One region of the Mesorhizobium sp. 2RAF45 genome, then DNA from elsewhere that is predicted to be linked to it. Evidence: predicted binding sites of a transcription regulator. Region 1 holds the regulator's gene; each other region holds the start of a gene.
The links. The regulator LexA, encoded in region 1, represses DNA repair genes until DNA is damaged. The targets are predictions, from matches to a motif close to TGTTCNNNNTGTGTTCNG.
Positions count from the first base shown of each region.

Region 1 (2,266 bases):
GCGGCGCTCGATCGCAATGTCGAGCGGGCAAAGGCGCTGATGACCGCGCATATCGGCTACACGCTGCATGTCTATGTCCACAGCGAAGACAACGGCGCCAACACCTACACCGCGCGCGCCGGCAGCCTGAAAGCGGTTTCCGGATGACGTTGCCGCGGCGTCCATATCCACGCGGCCATGGCCGGCCTGAACCCGCGACCGTTGGCATTTTGATTTCGTTTCGTTCCGCCGGAAATGGATCGATACACCGTACAAATCCGCTCTGTGGACGCCTCTCAAACGCCTGATGCCAAACCGCATCCAGGGGTAGGCCACAGGCCATTAACCAAAATGATTTCAATGAACCTGCGGGGAGCGGAAGCGGTCTAGCGCGGCCCGCTGCCGGGGCCAAATAATTTCGGACGCGTTAACAAATTCATTAAACTTTAAACAGTTGCGGAACACAACTGGAACAGATAGTGTTTGTTCTGGGTTTGTTTTTCGATTCTGATTCACACCCGTCGTTCAATGCCTTGGGGGCCGCCATGCTGACACGCAAGCAACATGAACTGCTGATGTTCATTCATGAACGGCTCAAGGAAAGCGGCATTCCGCCTTCCTTCGACGAAATGAAGGAAGCGCTCGATCTTGCCTCCAAGTCAGGCATTCATCGCCTGATCACGGCACTGGAGGAACGCGGCTTCATTCGCCGGCTGCCCAACCGGGCGCGGGCGCTGGAAGTGCTGCGGCTGCCGGATTCGATCGCACCCGGACTCAACGCGGCAAAGAAATTCTCGCCAAGCGTCATCCAGGGCAGCCTCGGCCAGGGTGGTCTTGGCCGCCAGATCAAGCCGGCGGCATCGCGCTTGCCCGCGGCCGGCAATAATGACGATGCGGTTTCCGCCGTGTCGATCCCGGTGATGGGTCGCATCGCCGCTGGTGTGCCGATCGATGCCATCCAGCATCAGACACATTCGATCTCGGTACCGCCGGACATGATCATGGGTGGCGAGCATTATGCACTTGAGGTCAAGGGCGACTCGATGATCGACGCCGGCATCTTCGACGGCGACACGGTCATCATCCGCAACGCCGACACGGCGAGCCCGGGCGAGATCGTCGTGGCGTTGGTCGACGAGGAGGAAGCAACCCTGAAACGGTTCCGCCGCAAGGGCGCCTCGATCGCCCTTGAAGCCGCCAACCCGGCCTACGAGACGCGCATTTTCGGGCCAGACAGGGTCAAGGTGCAAGGCAAGCTTGTCGGGTTGATCCGGCGCTACTGAGCAGGAACGGCAGGCTTTTCGGGTTTTTGATAGGGCGGCAGCCCCCTCGCCTCGCGCGAAAATTTTCGCTGCTCGTGCCAGGGCCGATATGGCCCGTCCACCGCGAAGCTGATGATTGGCGGACCTGTCGCCGATTGGCGGTCGAAGAAGACGGCGGCACTGCCCTTGCGGGCAAGTTGCCGTTTGGTGACGACAACAACCAGCGGATTGTGGCAGGAATCATAGCCGGTTGCGTCATTGACGACGATCAAATCGGCGAAGCCGCAAGCCTTCCAGGTGTCCTTGCGGTCTTCGACATGCGCGATGATCGCCCCTGACGGGTGCCGGGCAAGACAGACGCCATCCGTGCAATAAAACGGCGCTCCCGGCGGCAGATTGGCGGCATCGGCAATGTCGAATTGCCAGTCCGCCTTGTCGAACATCTCCGGCACGACGATGGTTTCGGACACCAGCGCGCGTTTCCAATTGTCGACGGTGAACTCGTTCGGGCGAGCCCGGCTGACCGCGAGTTCTCCACCGCCGATCGGCAGCGCCACCAAACGCGCATCTTCGGAAATCAGCACATCCGGGGCGCGCGTATCCGATACTGTCAGCAGGCCGGCAAGCGCGAATGGCACTGCCGCGAGCCGCAGCCAGGTCGTCGCCATCGTCGCGATGATCAGGGCGATGGTCACCAGCAGCACGGATTGCTGCGAAATCAGCCCGACCGCATCGACCGGGGAGCGCTCCGATATCCACGCCGATATGGCGATCATTGCGGTCAGGCCCTTGCCCATCACGTAAAGGAAGGGACCGTCGGCACCAAAGGGCATCGCAAGCGAACTGAGAACAGCGAAAGGCATGACAATCAGTGACACGATCGGCATGACGGCCAGATTGGCGAACAGGCTGAGCGGCGACACACGCTGGAAATGCCAGATGGCAAACAGCGCCGTGGCGCAGCCGGCGATGATGGATGTCATCGCCAACCCACCCGTCGCCAGCAGGAATTTTCGCGTGAGAAA
Region 1 is NZ_JBFRGG010000015.1:33,342-35,607, forward strand. Features, by position in the region: gene AB4Z43_RS27860 (GntR family transcriptional regulator) at 1-147, shown strand, start outside; gene lexA (transcriptional repressor LexA) at 525-1,262, shown strand; gene AB4Z43_RS27870 (ComEC/Rec2 family competence protein) at 1,256-2,266, opposite strand, start outside.

Region 2 (2,266 bases), on a different contig from region 1:
GGCCGCGCCGTCGGCTGGAATGAGGTAGTAGGGCTTCTCCAGATAGCGGGTGTCTATCTCATTGATCGCGACAAACTCACCGACTTCAAGCGTGTGATCGGAGGTGAGCTTCAGCGCCTTGATGTCGTCGGGCTCGATTTGAAGGAACTCATCCTTCTCGACTTCGAACCCCTTCACCTGGTCCTCGCTCTCGACGGTCTTTCCTGTCTTTTCGTCAGCATAGACACTTTTGACGGGGAGGCCGTCTTTGCGGTTCAGAATCTTGAAATGGATCTTTGATGCCTCGCTGGTGGCGCCGATAATCTTCACCCCGCAAGTTACCGATCCAACCTTCAAAAAGCCCTTCCAGACAGCACGTGGCGCGACCATGTCGTTTATCCTGTTTCGGGTCAGGGCAAACGAGTTTTCTTTCAAATCGTTCCCTCTGCCGCGGGTTCGGCGGAGTCGACTGAATCAGCAAGAAGCTTGAAAGCCAAACCAACCGGGAGATGCGGACCGCCGCGGACGGGGACAGTCGGTCCCGCGTCCCGTCCTGCGGCCGGCGCTATGCTGACGCTCCTACGGCTGTCCCGTTCACCGCCCGCGGCGGGGGCGAATTTCCTCCGTCCCGCGCGCGACAATTGTCCGCTGTTGCGGACGCGCGCAGGACTGCGGCTTATACGCCGTCTTTCTTTAGAGGGCCGACCGAGGGTTTACATCGAGAAGGGGTCTTCGACCCGTCCAGCGGCCCGCAGAACCGCGACCTTTGAGTCTAAATCGAATCTCTGAACTTCGTTTCCACGACCTAGTAACGCAGCCGGCGCCTCAAACGATAGAACGCCGGGGAGCTCTGCAAGTCACGCGCGGCGTGCGTCATGAACAGGACAACGAACAAAATCAGCAAGGTAAAAGCGATTCCGGTGATAATGGGCATTGGACACTCTCTGGAAATCGAACTCGGTGTGACGGTTGGTTCAAAGTTGGAAGGCCAGCGCAGTCAGCCCGACCGCATAACACCGGGCTCCTCTGTCGGCGGATCGCTGATTGGCTGCTGCTGGGAGCTGTCGAGCACCAAGTCTGAAAAGTTGACTGTGGCGACCAGATAGCCGGCTTCGTCGTAGACCCTTGTGACCGATCCGGATTGGTCGAGACCGGAGGGAGCACCCGCAACAAGCGCCGCGTGGGCCTTTTCGATTGCTCGCGGGCTAGCCAAATCGGGACTCGCCAACTCTTCCTCGAATGTTGTGGTCTGGTCGAACTCTGTGGTCTCAAAGCGGAACTTCGGCATGAACATCTCCTGTCACCAAGCAATGTCCGTGCACAAATTGGGTTCCCGAGAACGACGTACGGGGAAGCTCGAAGACCGATATCCGATCCTTCCCGCCGACCTCACGTCCCATTGACTCTTTGTCAGGAAGAGAACAAATGAGGAACATGCCATCAGCATTTCGCGTTCAGGGGACAGATGAGTGCATCGACGCCGACTGCTGCCATTTCCGATCTCCGAGATCGCATTGCGCGTCTCGAAGGAGGAAGCACGCGCGAACGAGCGGTGCTTCCCTTCGGTGTCGCTTCCATCGACAGCCATCTGCCTGGGGGCGGGGTGGCGCTTGGTGCTCTTCATGAGGTGGCCGGTGGCGGCAATGGTGCAATCGATGGCGCTGCTGCATCGCTTTTTGCTGCAGGCATTGCGGCCAGGACGCAAGGCAAGGTGCTGTGGTGTGTGACGCGCCAGGATCTGTTTGCGCCGGCAATCGCACAGGTCGGACTTCACCCTGATCGGGTGATCTATGTCGAGGCCGGTGACGACAAATCCTTGCTCGCCTGCTTCGAGGAAGGCCTGCGGCATGTCGGACTTGGGGCCGTGGTTGCAGAGGTTGCGCGTCTGTCGATGACGGCTTCGCGACGCTTGCAGCTTGCGTCAGAAGCGTCGGGAGCGATGGGCATCGCAATCCGCCGCTGGCGCCGCCAGACCGAAGCTGCCGATTTCGGCCAGCCGACAGCCTCCGTCAGCCGCTGGCGGGTTTCTGTTTTGCCATCGCGGCCGCTCCCCGTTCCGGGTGTTGGCCGGGCACGATGGCAACTTGAATTGATCAGATCCCGTGGAGGGGAAACGCTCGATATCGAAGTGGAGGCTTGTGATGCCAAGGGTCGTCTCGCTCTTCCTTCCAAGCTGGTCGACCGACCGGCTCAGAAGGAAATTGGGCGACGTCTCGCCGCCATCGGATAAGCCGTTGGTGACAGTGGGGCGGCACGGCAATCGTCGCCTGGTGACCGCGGTCGATCG
Region 2 is NZ_JBFRGG010000001.1:244,561-246,826, reverse strand. Features, by position in the region: gene ku (non-homologous end joining protein Ku) at 1-369, opposite strand, end outside; gene AB4Z43_RS01165 (hypothetical protein) at 977-1,267, opposite strand; gene AB4Z43_RS01160 (ImuA family protein) at 1,445-2,209, shown strand; gene AB4Z43_RS01155 (Y-family DNA polymerase) at 2,121-2,266, shown strand, end outside.
Region 2: AB4Z43_RS01160 (ImuA family protein) is a predicted target of LexA. The motif match lies at 1,397-1,414, and genes of this name have one in related genera.

Region 3 (2,266 bases), on a different contig from region 1:
TCTTGGCCGCCGAGACATAGACGATGTCATTGTCCGCCTTGGCCACGCCGGGCAAGGCGAGCATTCCGCCCGCAACCAGCGCAGCAGCCATCGCCAGAGCGCGCGCAAAGCGCGATCGATCCATCATTCGATATAGGGTACGCATCACAATTGCCCTGTCCCGTCCGGTCCCCACCGGCCTTTACTTCTGGTCCGGCGCAGGAACCTGATATTCCTCGGCCTTCGTGCCGCGCGTCACGATGACCGTCTTGAATTTCGGCTTCTCCGGCTCCTTGGTTATCGCATCGAACAGCGAGCCGGCCGCGGCCTGAGCCTTGGCCGCCACCGATCCGCCAAAAGACGAGATGGTGGTGACGCCGTTCTTGCCGTCGCCGCCTTCGGAGGCTGAGCGCAGCGACAGCGACAGCGTGCCGACGGTGCGGGCAAGCGCCACTTTCTGCGCGCCTTCGGTCGTCACTTCAATGGTCACGGAATTCGTGATCTGCGGCGTCGTCTGGCGCTCGTCGGCACCCTGGCCGACACTCAGCACCTTGGCGTCGGCAACGACGATCTCGGAGGTGACGGTTGAACCGGCAGCACCTTGCGCGTTCTTGGCGACCTCCTGGATTTCGCCGGCATCGCGCGTCAGCACGACATCAACGCGGTCGCCCGGCGTGACGAAGCCGCCGACGCCGGCGATCTCGTCAGTGCGGATGGTCACCGCTCGCATTCCGGGCGTAAGCATGTTGGAGAGCGTAGCGCGGCCGTTCGGCCCCGACAGCTTGGTCAGCAGCACCGGTTCGTTGACCTCGATCGGCGACAACACGATGCGATTGCCCTCGCCGAGCAATCCGTCGATGGTGGCAAAGGCACCTTGCGGCAGGGAATCTTGTGGCCAGGGGATTTCGATCAGCTTGGCGCGGTCAAGTTCCTGGCCGTAGCGCAGCGGCGCGTTCGCCACCACGATGGTCTTGAACTCGATCCTGGGCGGGGCGGGAGCGGCGATCGACGCCGTCTTCTCCTCGGCATCGGCTTTGGCCTGGCTCTTGACCCAGAAATCCGCGGCAAAGATCGAGATCGCGCCGAAAACGGCGGCGATACCGATCATCGTTATGGCCTTGCCCCTCACGCCGAAAACCCCTGATGCCGTCGTTTCTTGTTATGTTGGGCTCACGCTAGGCCGCTTTGTTAAAGAATCAGGAATGTAGAACGGTGGTATTGGACCTATTTCCGCCCGCTTGGTTATCGAATGGTTTTAGGATAAGACGGGTCAAATCCCCGAACGTAACAGGAACCTCCGTCGCTTGGCGCTGAAAAGCGTGGCAGTATCGGCGAGTGATTCGCAGCACCGGACCCTTTGGCAGGCATGGACGACAACAACGATCTCTTCGGCAATATGGACAAGCAGCCGCAGCCGGTTCGCTCACCGGCGCGCCCGGCCGACCCGCTTGTGCAGGCAGCAGCCAAGCGCCCAGCCGCGACCAAGGATGGCAGCGAGGGCTATAGCGCCGCCGACATTGAGGTGCTCGAAGGCTTGGAGCCGGTGCGCCGCCGGCCAGGCATGTATATTGGCGGCACCGACGACAAGGCGATGCACCATCTGTTCGCCGAGGTCATCGACAATTCGATGGACGAGGCGGTTGCCGGCCATGCCACCTTCATCGATGTCGAGCTTTCGGCCGACGGGTTTCTGACCGTTACCGACAATGGCCGCGGCATCCCGGTCGATCCGCATCCGAAATTCAAGAAGCCGGCGCTCGAAGTCATCATGACGACGCTGCATTCGGGCGGCAAATTCGACTCCAAGGTCTATGAAACCTCCGGCGGCCTGCACGGCGTCGGCGTTTCCGTGGTCAACGCACTGTCGGACCATCTCGAGGTCGAGGTCGCGCGTGGCCGCCAGCTTTATCGCCAGCGCTTTTCGCGCGGCATTCCGGTAAGCGGCCTGGAGCAGCTTGGCGAGGTCCACAACCGGCGCGGAACGAAAATCCGCTTCCATCCCGACGAGCAGATCTTCGGCAAGGGCGCGGCCTTCGAACCGGCGCGGCTCTACCGCATGACGCGCTCGAAGGCCTATCTGTTCGGCGGCGTCGAAATCCGCTGGACCTGTGATCCCTCGCTGATCAAGGAAAAGGACCAGACCCCGGCCAAGGCGGAGTTCCATTTCCCCGGCGGCCTGAAGGACTATCTCAAGGCATCGCTCGGCGACGACTTTCAGGTGACGCGGGAAATCTTCGCGGGAAAAAGCGAAAAGCAAGGCGGCCATGGCTCGCTCGAATGGGCGGTG
Region 3 is NZ_JBFRGG010000001.1:56,302-58,567, forward strand. Features, by position in the region: gene AB4Z43_RS00250 (type II and III secretion system protein family protein) at 1-124, opposite strand, end outside; gene cpaB (Flp pilus assembly protein CpaB) at 182-1,087, opposite strand; gene parE (DNA topoisomerase IV subunit B) at 1,346-2,266, shown strand, end outside.
Region 3: parE (DNA topoisomerase IV subunit B) is a predicted target of LexA. The motif match lies at 1,258-1,275, and genes of this name have one in related genera.